DNA from 2 places in the Thiofaba sp. EF100 genome. Region 1 is predicted to be linked to the other one. Evidence: predicted binding sites of a transcription regulator. Region 1 holds the regulator's gene; the other holds the start of a gene.
The links. The regulator sigma-54, encoded in region 1, starts transcription at its own class of promoters, with help from an activator protein. The targets are predictions, from matches to a motif close to TGGCANGNTNCNTGCTT.
Positions count from the first base shown of each region.

Region 2: the regulator sigma-54 is predicted to act here: its motif matches at 3,413-3,429, upstream of flgA (flagellar basal body P-ring formation chaperone FlgA).

Region 1 covers NZ_JBAJEY010000001.1:586,057-591,404, reverse strand. The annotation lists gene V6D91_RS02885 (HPr kinase/phosphorylase) at 1-487, opposite strand, end outside; gene V6D91_RS02880 (PTS sugar transporter subunit IIA) at 618-1,139, opposite strand; gene V6D91_RS02875 (RNA polymerase factor sigma-54) at 1,139-2,617, opposite strand; gene lptB (LPS export ABC transporter ATP-binding protein) at 2,696-3,436, opposite strand; gene lptA (lipopolysaccharide transport periplasmic protein LptA) at 3,433-3,951, opposite strand; gene lptC (LPS export ABC transporter periplasmic protein LptC) at 3,932-4,507, opposite strand; gene V6D91_RS02855 (HAD-IIIA family hydrolase) at 4,504-5,031, opposite strand; gene V6D91_RS02850 (KpsF/GutQ family sugar-phosphate isomerase) at 5,028-5,348, opposite strand, start outside.
Region 2 covers NZ_JBAJEY010000003.1:45,412-50,759, reverse strand. The annotation lists gene gltX (glutamate--tRNA ligase) at 1-1,105, shown strand, start outside; tRNA gene V6D91_RS06990 (tRNA-Ala) at 1,152-1,227, shown strand; tRNA gene V6D91_RS06985 (tRNA-Ala) at 1,245-1,320, shown strand; gene V6D91_RS06980 (hypothetical protein) at 1,425-1,616, shown strand; gene V6D91_RS06975 (hypothetical protein) at 1,629-2,105, opposite strand; gene flgM (flagellar biosynthesis anti-sigma factor FlgM) at 2,105-2,413, opposite strand; gene flgA (flagellar basal body P-ring formation chaperone FlgA) at 2,677-3,402, opposite strand; gene V6D91_RS06960 (chemotaxis protein CheV) at 3,665-4,609, shown strand; gene V6D91_RS06955 (protein-glutamate O-methyltransferase CheR) at 4,609-5,348, shown strand, end outside.

The DNA of each region.
Region 1 (5,348 bases):
CCCCGGTGCCGCATGCCTGTAGACGGGCCGCCGTCTCCACCAGCAGGGCGAGGTTGCGACCACCGCGTACCGTCAGAGGAAGCTCGGGGAGGGTGGCATCGCCCAGGCGGTAGTCGCGCCAGGCCCCTGCGAGGCGATCTTCAGGGCGGGATGGCGCGTCCTCCAGCCGGATGATGAGGTCGAGCGGATGCTCAGCGCAGACGGCCTGTTCGCCAAACAGGCGCCGGACGTTGAGGATGCCGAGCCCGCGCACCTCGAGGAAGTCCTGCAGGGGAAAGGGGCAGCGGCCCAGCCAGCGGCCATCGGCTGCGGGGAGGAAGATGGGGGCGTCATCCGCGACCAGGGCGTGGCCGCGGCTGATCAGGTCGAGGGCGAGTTCGCTCTTGCCGATGCCCGCTGAGCCTAAGATCAGCACGCCGAGGGAGGTGGCGGATGCCCCTGATGCGTCGGGTTCTCGATGGCCATACCCCGAAAGGGCTTCCGGCATGGATGCCGGGGGAAACAACGAGGAAGGCCCAACGCATCGGGGCGTGTCCCCAGGGGGCGGCACCCGCAGGGCGAGAAAGACGCCATGCAGGCTGAGGATGCCTGCGGCTGAGGCCGACTCCGGGGCAGGGTCAGGGGGGTCCGTGCTCATGTTCTTGCTGCGTGCCACTGCCGGAAGCGTCCTCCACGCTGGCTACTTTGCGGGTCAGCAGGCTGAAGGCAATCTCGCTGTTCTGCGCCTGGCGGATGGCGGTGCAGAATTCGGGGTCACTGAAGCGGCGGGCGAGCTGGCCGAGGATGGCCAGGTGGGCCTCTTCCCCGCCTTCGGGGACGAGGATGGCGAAGATCAGGCTCACCGGGACGCCATCCGGGCTATCGAAGTCGATCCCGTTCTCAAGGCGCATGAAGGCGCCCACCGGGGCCTTGAGGGCGGGCAGTTTGCCGTGCGGGATGGCGATGCCGCGGCCGACGCCGGTGCTGCCGAGCCGTTCGCGGGCCAGCAGGGTATCGAAGATGGCCCACGCTTCGAGCCCTTCCTGGGCGCCGGCGACGATCTGGCTGACGAGCTCAAGCGCGCGCTTCTTGCTCGAGCATTCCTGGTCGAGCTTGACCCGCTCGGGGGTGAGGATGTCGGCAATGGTCAGGGTCTTCATCAGCAGAGACGCTTGCGCTCGTTGGAGGGGGGGATGCCGAGGGACTCGCGGTATTTGGCGACGGTCCGACGGGCGACGTTGATGCCTTCGGCCTCCAGCAGCTGGGTGAGACGACTGTCGCTCAGCGGCTTGTTGGCCGGTTCCTCCGCCACCAGCTGCTTGATCCGGGCGCGGATGGCGGTGGAGGAGGCCTCTCCGCCATCCGCGGTGCCCACGTGGCTGGAGAAGAAGTGCTTGAACTCCACCACGCCGCGCGGGGTGTGCATGTACTTGTTGGTGGTGACGCGGGAGATGGTCGACTCGTGCAGTCCCAACTCCTCGGCGATCTCGCGCAGCACCAGGGGGCGCATGGCGGCCTCGCCGTGCTCGAAGAAATCCTGCTGGCGGCGCACGATGGCCTCGGCCACCGCGAGCAGCGTTTCATTGCGGCTCTGCACGCTCTTGATGAACCAGCGCGCCTCCTGCAGGGCGTTGCGCATGTAGTTCATGTCCTCACCGCGGCGGCCGCGCTGGATGAGGCCGGCGTACAGGTTGTTGATGCGAAGTTTGGGGGTGACCTCGGGGTTGAGTTCGACCCGCCACTGCCCTTGGATGCGGCGCACGATCACGTCCGGGATCACGTATTCGACGTCCTGACTGCGCAGTTCGGCGCCGGGGCGTGGGTTGAGTCCCTGCAAGACCTGCAGGGCCGCCTTGAGGGCCTCGGCGTCGATCTTCAGCAGGCGCTGCAGGCGGACGTAGTCGCGGCTAGCCAAAAGGTCGAGGTGTTCGAGCAGGCGCGCGGCATCGCTGTGGGCCGGGGTGGGGGCCTCGACCTGTCGCAGCTGGATCGCGAGGCATTCGCCGAGGTCGCGCGCCGCGACGCCGGGCGGGTCGAACTGCTGGACGAGGTGGAGCATGGCCTGCGCCTCGTCCAGCTCGACATCCGGCAGGTCCCGACGCAGGCCCTCGACGATGCTCTCCAGGGGCTGCTCGAGGAAGCCGTCCTCGTCCACGGATTCGATGATGGCGGTGGCAATCTGTTGGTCGCGCGGTGAGAGGGGGGTGAGCAGCATCTGCGAGAGCAGGTGGTCGTGCAGGCTTTCCTGCCCGCTGCTGGTGTAGCTGAGGAAGTCGCGCTCCTCGTCCTCCGCGCTGCCCTTGCTGTAGCTGGTGCTGCCGTCGGCTTCGAAGATGTCATCCCAGCGGCTGTCGAGGGGCAGCTCCTCGGGCATTTCCTGGCGCGGGGCCTCGAGGTCGAGGGTGGTGTCTGCCTCGTCCAGGCGGGTGGTGGGCAGGGCCTCATGGGCTTCGATGGCAGCCGGCTCGGTCTCCTCGCCGCTCTCGTCTTCGATCTCCAGCATGGGGTTGGCCTCGATGGCCTGCTGGATCTCGGTCTGCAGTTCGAGGCTGGAGAGCTGGAGTAGCCGGATGGACTGCTGCAGCTGGGGGGTCATCGCAAGCGATAGCCCCTGTCTGAGCTCGAGTCCGGCCTTCATGCCTGCATCAATGGGATGGTCATCATGGCGTCATTCTAGCGCGAAGCGTTGGCGGGGTATGCAGTCTGAGCGTCATGCTCACAGGCTGAACTGTTCGCCAAGGTAGACCTCGCGCACGCGCGGGTCGGCGAGGATGGCCTCCGGCGTGCCCTCGGCCAGCACCCCCCCGGCATGCATGATGGTGGCGTGGCTGCAGATGCGCAGGGTCTCGCGCACGTTGTGATCGGTGATCAGCACGCCGATGCCGCGTTCGGCGAGGTGGCGGATCAGGCGCTGGATGTCCAGCACGCTGATCGGGTCCACCCCGGCGAAGGGCTCGTCGAGCAGCAGGAAACGCGGCTCGGCGGCCAGGGCACGGGCGATCTCGACCCGCCGCCGTTCGCCGCCGGACAGGCTCAGGCCGAGGCTGTGGCGCACGTGGCTGATGTGCAGCTCTTCGAGCAGTTGGTTGCAGATCGTCTGCCGATCCGAGGCGCGGCGTAGATCCGCTCGCAGTTCGAGCACGGCGAGGAGGTTGTCCTCCACGGAGAGCTTGCGGAAGACGGAGGGCTCTTGCGGCAGGTAGCCGACGCCGAGGCGGGCGCGGGTGTGCATTGGCAGGGAGGAAATATCCTGGTCGTCGAGCAGGATCTTCCCGCCATCCGGCTTCACCAGGCCGGTGATCATGTAGAAGCTGGTGGTCTTGCCCGCGCCGTTCGGTCCCAGCAGGCCGACGATCTCGCCGGTGCGTACCTCGAGCGTCATGGCGTGCACCACGGTGCGCGCGCCGTAGCGCTTGTTCAGCCCCTCGGCGCGGAGGGTGTGGCCGGGAGTGCTCACGGTTTCTTGCCCTCGCCGGCACTGCGCGGCTGCAGGGTCATGCGCACGCGGTCGCTGCCGCCGGCACCGGCGTCCACCACTTCGTTCTTGAGGTGGTAGACGATGCGCTCGCTGGCGAGGGTGTCGCCGGCCCGCTCGATCCGCGCCTGGCCGCTCAGGGTGATGATCTCGTCGAGGGCCTGGTAATCCATCCTCCGGGCTTCGCCGCGGATGGGCTGGCCCGCATCGTCGCGGTCCTGGTAGATCACGGGACGCCCTTCGAGGATGGCGCGGTCGAACTGGCCGTCGCGCAGGTGGATGGTGGCCTTGTCAGCCGTCAGCGTGAGCTGGCCCTGGGTGATGATGACACGCCCCTCGTAGGTGGCCTCGCCGCCCTTGTAGTCGGTGTGCTTGCGGTCGGCCTCGATCGAAAGCGGCAGCTTGCGGTCGGCGGAGGCCGCGTGGGCCTGGGGCGTGAGCCACAGCGGGGCGAGGAGCAGGGTGGCGAGGAGGATCTTAACGACGGGGCGGTTCATGGCGATCATGCACGCGGCCTTCCTGCAGGAGCAGTTGTTGAGTGAAATCGGCGGAAAAGGCCGCTGCCTGGCTTTGCCAGTGCAAACCTTCCGCCGTCATGGGTTGTTGACTTGCGGCGGTGCGCGCGACGAGGTCGAGGGCCACGTCGCGCGCTTGCAGCCGCAGGGCATCGGCGGGTGGGACCTGCTCGCGGTCGAAGGTCACGGCTCCCTCGAGCCACGCGTGCCTGCGGTCGTCGTCGAGGCGGGCCTGCTCGGCGCGGAGATGCCACATCCCCTGCTCGCCCTCCCCGGGGTGGACGAGCAGTTCGGCCTCGCTCAGCAGGTAGGCACCGCTCTCCGCCCGGTGTTCCAGGTGGGTGCCGAGGGCCTCGTAGGCGATGCGCCCCTCACGGTCGAACAGCCAGGCGTGTGGCTGGGTGAAGCTGTGGTCAGCGCCATGCAGGCGCGGTGTGGCTGTGGGCAAGGGGCGCTGCAGGGCGCCGTTGGCCAGGACGGCCAGTAAGGCGGCCCCGCCAAGCAGGCTCCAGAACAGTGCCTCTTGCCGGAATCTCATGCCAGGTAGCGCGCCAGCAGGGCATCCAGCCTGCCCTGGGCCTCGAGGATCAGATCGCACAGGTCACGTACTGCGCCCTGGCCGCCGCCATGCTCGGCAATCCAGTGGCAGTGACGTTTCACGATGCCGGGGGCGTCCTGCACGGTGGTGGCGAGGCCGACCCGGCTTAAGACCGGCAGGTCGATCACATCGTCGCCCATGTAGGCGACCTGTTCGTGCGCAAGGTCCAGGCGCTCGATCAGGGCAAGATAGGTGGCGCGTTTGTCGTGCTGGCCCTGGAAGACGTGCGGGATGCCAAGGTTGTGCATCCGGTGCGCGACCGCGGGCGAGCTTCGCGCGGTGATGACGCCGACCTCGATCCCCGCCTCCATCAACAGCTTGAGGCCGTGTCCGTCGCGGGAGTGGAAGGCCTTGATCTCCTCGCCGTCGGCATTGAAGATCAGGCGACCGTCGGTGAGCACCCCGTCCACGTCGAACAGGGCCAGGCGAATCTTGCGGGCGCGGGCGAGGATGTCCTGCATCAGGCCACCCCGGCGCGCAACAGGTCGTGCATGTTGAGCGCACCCACCGGCCGGCGGTCCTCGTCGACCACGATCAGGGCGTTGATCTTGTGCCGCTCCATCAGGCCGAGGGCCTCGGCTGCCAATATCCCCGCCGGGCAGGTCTTGCCGCCCGGGGTGTAGAGCTCATCGATGCGTGCGCCGCGCAGGTCGATGTCGGCATGATCCAGGGCGCGGCGCAGGTCGCCATCGGTGAACACCCCGGCAAGCCGCCCATCCGCACCCACCACGGCGGTGATGCCGAGCCCCTTGTGGGTGATCTCGACCAGCGCATCGCGCAA
Region 2 (5,348 bases), on a different contig from region 1:
CCTTCGCGAGGCGCAGATGGCGCGTGGCGAGAAGCCGCGTTACGACGGCCGCTGGCGCCCGGAGCCCGGCAAGGTACTGCCCGAGCCGCCGGCAGGGGTGCAGCCCGTGGTGCGCTTCAAAAACCCGCTCGACGGCGAGGTGGTAATCGAGGACATGGTGCGCGGGCGGGTGGTTATCCGTAACGAGGAGCTGGATGATCTGATCATCGCCCGTTCGGATGGCACCCCCACCTACAACCTGACCGTGGTGGTGGACGACTACGACATGGGCATCACCCACGTCATCCGCGGCGACGACCACCTCAACAACACCCCACGCCAGATCAATATCTTCCGTGCCATGGGGGCCGAACCGCCGGTGTATGCCCACCTGCCGATGATCCTCGGTCCGGATGGCGCCAAGCTCTCCAAGCGCCACGGTGCGGTGAGCGTGATGCAGTATCACGAGGAGGGCTATCTGCCCGAGGCCCTGCTCAACTACCTGGTGCGTCTTGGCTGGTCCCACGGCGATCAGGAGGTGTTCAGCCGCGAGGAGATGATCCGCCTGTTCGACGTGGCCGATGTCAACCAGTCCGCCTCGGCGATCAACCCGGACAAGCTCTTGTGGCTCAACCAGCACTACCTCAAGACCAGCGATCCATCGCACGTGGCCCGCTACCTGAGCTGGCATTTGGGCAACCTTGGGGTTGACCCCGCGGAGGGGCCGGCACTGGAGGACGTGGTCGTTGCCCTGCGCGAGCGCGCCCGCACCCTGGTCGAGATGGCTCAGCAGGCGGCCTGCTACTTCCGCGATGAACTCGGTTACGACGAGGAGGCTGCGGCCAAGCACCTGAACGCCGCGGCTGAGCCCATCCTGCGTGCTGTGGTCGAGGCCCTGGAGCAGGTGCAGGACTGGCGCGTGCCGGTGCTTGAGACCCTGATCAAGGACCTGGTCAAGGCGCTCGGCATCAAGTTCCCCCAGCTCGCCCAGCCGCTGCGGGTCGCCCTGACCGGCTCCACCGCCTCGCCGTCGATCGACACCACGCTCGCCCTGGTTGGACGCGAGCGCAGCCTTGTACGGCTGCAGAAGGCCATTTCCTTCATCGAGGCGTCAAAATCGGCTTGACGATGCCGGGATGGGTGCGTAAGATGCGCACCCATCCCAACGCTGTGGGGCTATAGCTCAGCTGGGAGAGCGCTTGCATGGCATGCAAGAGGTCGACGGTTCGATCCCGTCTAGCTCCACCATCCAATTTCCCGTTTTCGGGGCTATAGCTCAGCTGGGAGAGCGCTTGCATGGCATGCAAGAGGTCGACGGTTCGATCCCGTCTAGCTCCACCAAACACCCAAAGGCCCGAATGCAAGCATTCGGGCCTTTTTGTTTCCGGGCTTTCCCATTTCGGCCTTCGATGGCAGGCTGGCGGAATCTTACACAGGAACGAACCATGAACCGCGCCTTCAAGATCATGCTCGTGCTCGGCATCATCCTTACCCTCGTCGGGGTGGGGGTCGGCTTCACGGCCATGTTCATCGATGCCGAGAGCGAGCTTGCGGTCTACTTCATCGGCATCGTGCCGGTCGGCTTCCTGCTGACCTTTGCCTCCCTGACCGGCTGGATCCTGGCCGGGGGGAAGTAGCCCGAGGGGGAATCAGGCGGAGCCGAGGGTCCGGCCGCTGGGCGGGGTTTCCCGCTGGCCACTCGGGCCGTAGAGGGGAGGTTGCGCCGGCAGGACGCCAAGCAGGCCAAGGCCCGCATAGATGCTGGCTGAAGCCTTGTGAAGGACCTGGGCGTGCTTGCGGTTGTTGAGGGCGACCAGGGGGAGTCTTTCCCGGATGGATTCCCACAGCGGTGCGAGATCAGCGGATGGGCAAGAGCCCAGCGCATCGTTCATTTGGTTGGTGCCGAACCCGAGCATCTCCAGGGCCTGGGTCCTGAGCGTCTCGGCCTCAAGCAGGCGGTCAAGCTGCTGGCTGTAATGCTGCAGCAGCTCCGGGGGCAGGGTGTTGCGGGGGAGCGCGTCATCGAGCCTTCCCTGAAGCTCGGCCAGTTGTTCTAGTCCGGCATGCAACCCCTCCAGCGCCGAGCGCAGGAAGGTGCATGGCGAAGGCGGTGTGGATTCCGTCATCACGCCTTGCCGAGGGATGACTCGAGCTCGATGAAGCGGTTCGCGATGCGCTGGGGATCGATGGCGTAGCGCCCTTCGGCGATCAGCGCCTTGATGCGCTCCACCTTGGCGCTGTCGAAGGCGGGGGTAGCAGCCATCTCGCGGCTCGCCGCCGTGATCTGACTGCCCGTTTCGGTCAGAGTGATGCTGTCTGCGGCCGCTTCGCCAGTCGGCTTGCTGTTGCCGGCGGCCGAACCTGCGCGGCTCCGCTCGCTGATGGATGTCTCCAGCGGACGGGGGCGGCCTGTCAGGTTGTCGATACTGGTCATGTGGGTTCTCCCCGGGCGTCATGCCCCTTTTAGTAAGCAGTATATCGGAAGCAGCCGCGGAAACTTTAGCAGGCCGTTGAAAGCGTTTTTCAGCGGCCTGCTAAAGCAAGCCCAAGGATGGCTTTCACGAAGGTCAATCACGATAAGTGGTTGATCTTCGGGGGCCATCGCGGACATGTGCCGCGACGAGATGAGTTGAAAAAGGGCGTCATGCCCTTTTTCAACATCCTGTTATGGGCAGAGGCGACATTGTCGGCGGCGCCTCAAAACACGATCTCCACTTCGCCGGCACCGCTGATGATGGCTTCGACGACGCGTCCGGAACTAAGGTTCCGCACCGGGATGCGATCCCTCAGCCCTCCGTCGCGCATGGCCTCGCCCATCATGATCACCTCGAAGGCCCCCGGGCGGGCGACGATGCGCACCTTGTCGCCCTTGTTGACCAGGGTTGGAGCCTGTAGATTGGACGTGCTCAGGATCTCTCCGCTGGCCAGCGGCCGCTTGGCGAGCATGCCGGCCAAGGCGTGAGGATCGGTGAAGAATCCGTCCGTCAGGCGTGTGATGTCCCTCTCCTGGAGTTCAACATCAGCGAGGTTGACTGGGCTTCCCTTGGGCAGGGGGCGGTTCGCGATGACTACCGGGCGGAAGACTTTGATCCGGGCCGAGACATAGATCTTCCACGGGCTGCTGCCTTCGCAGCGCACGCCCACGGTGAGCGATCCGCCGCCGAGCTGGCTGCCGGGGGTAAAGGCCTGCAGTGGCTTGTCGCATTCGGCAAGGCGCAGCCTTGGGTCCAGCGGGTTGATCTGGACCTCCCTGCGCATGTCCGGGCGGGGCGGCAGGGATTCGTCGATAAATTGGCGGACGGTGGCGTTGATGTCGTCGAGCGAATGGGCAGCATGGGCGATCGAGGGGACGAACAACCCCTGCCAGGCCAGCAGTGCTGCCAGCATGCCGAGATTTGATGGGACAAGGCTGCGGATATTCATGCCAAAGACCTTGCACATTGCGGGCCAAGATCGGATGTGCTCAAGTTGCAGGCATGTGTGCCGACATGATCCATGACCTCACAGGCCGTTGAAAACCGCTTTCAACGGCCTGTGAGGGCAGGCCAAGGATGGCTTGCACGAAGATCAATCACGATAAGTGATTGATCTTCGCGGTCTGTCGCGGACATGTGCCGCGACAAGACGAGTTGAAAAACGGCACGATGCCCTTTTTCAATATTCTGCTCATTCATGGAACCTGTGCATGAAAGATGTTTTGGCAACGGTTGACTCCCGGACCAAGCTTGCGGGGCATAACCGTCTTGAACTGCTGATCTTCGGCCTGGATGGCAAGCAACGCTTTGGCATCAACGTCTTCAAGGTGCGGGAAGTGCTGCGCTGTCCGCCTCTGACCCCGGTCCCCAAGGCCAATCCGGCCATCAAGGGCATTGCCGACGTTCGTGGTCACACGCTCACCATCATCGATCTTGCAGAGGCCATCGGCATGCCCGGGGTGGCGCCGGAGGAGATCGAGAATGCCTTCGTCATCATCACCGAATACAACCGCGCCGTGCAGGGCTTCCTGGTGCGCTCGGTCGACCGGATCGTCAACCTGAGCTGGCAGGAGATCATGCCGCCTCCCGTTGGCACCAGCGCCACGAACTACGTGACGGCGGTGACGCGTGTGGACGGGCAACTGGTGGAGATCATCGATGTCGAGCAGATCTTCAGCACCGTGGTCGGCATTTCGACGCATATCTCCGAGGACCTGATGCACGAGGTCGTGCAGACCGGGCCGCATGGCAACATGAAGGTGTTGGTCGCGGATGATTCCTTCGTGGCGCGTAACCAGGTCAAACATACCCTGGATGAGATGGGGCTGCCGTCGGTCCTGGTCAAGAATGGCGCCGAGGCGCTCAATCTGCTCAAGAAGTGGGCCTCCACGGGGAGCGACCAGCTGGACCAGCTGCTCATGGTGATTTCCGATATCGAAATGCCGATGATGGATGGTTACACCCTGACGTCCGAAATCCGCCGCGACGAGCGCCTGCAGAATCTCTACGTCGTACTGCACACCTCGCTCAGCGGAAACTTCAACCAATCCATGGTGAAGCAGGTTGGGGCCAACCGCTTTATCCCCAAGTTCCACCCCGATGACCTCGCGCAGGCGGTACTTGACCGCTTGCGCGATGTTCAGGCCCACGCCTGATGCAGTCCTCCGCCGACGAGCAGGCCTTCGCCTTTCTGCAGCGCTTCATTGAGCGCGAAAGCGGGATCGTCATCGCGGACAACAAGCGCTATCTGCTGGAGGTTCGCTTGGCGCCCCTCATGCGCAGCGAAGGGCTGGCCAGCTTCGGGGAGCTCGTCGCGGCACTGCAGGGGCCGCGTGGCGCCAGCCTGCGGCCGCGCATCATTGAGTCGATGACCACCCACGAAACGCTCTGGTTTCGTGATCGCTTCCCCTTCGAATTCTTCCGCGACCATCTCCTCAAGGAGCACGCCCAGTCGAATGACGGCCCCTTGACGGTGTGGTCCGCCGCCTGCGCCACAGGGCAGGAACCCTATTCGCTGAGTATCCTGGCCGAGGAGTTTGCGGCGATGTATCCTCGCTCGCATCTCGATGTCAAAATATTGGCCACTGACATCTCCACGGCTGCGCTGGAGACTGCCCGGCAGGGGGTGTACGACGCTCTGGCCCTGCGGCGAGGCATGGATGAGGTGCGTCTACGCCGGTTCTTTACCGAGTCGGCGGGCGGATGGAGGGTTAGGCCGGAGGTCGCGGCGCGCATCACGTTCCGCCCCTTGAACCTTCTTGCGAGTTTCCCTCACGTTGGCAAATTCCACGTCATTTTCTGTCGCAACGTATTGATTTATTTTACGGGCGATCGCAAGGCGGATATCCTCGATCGCCTTCTGCAGACCCTTCATCCGGGGGGGCATCTTGTGCT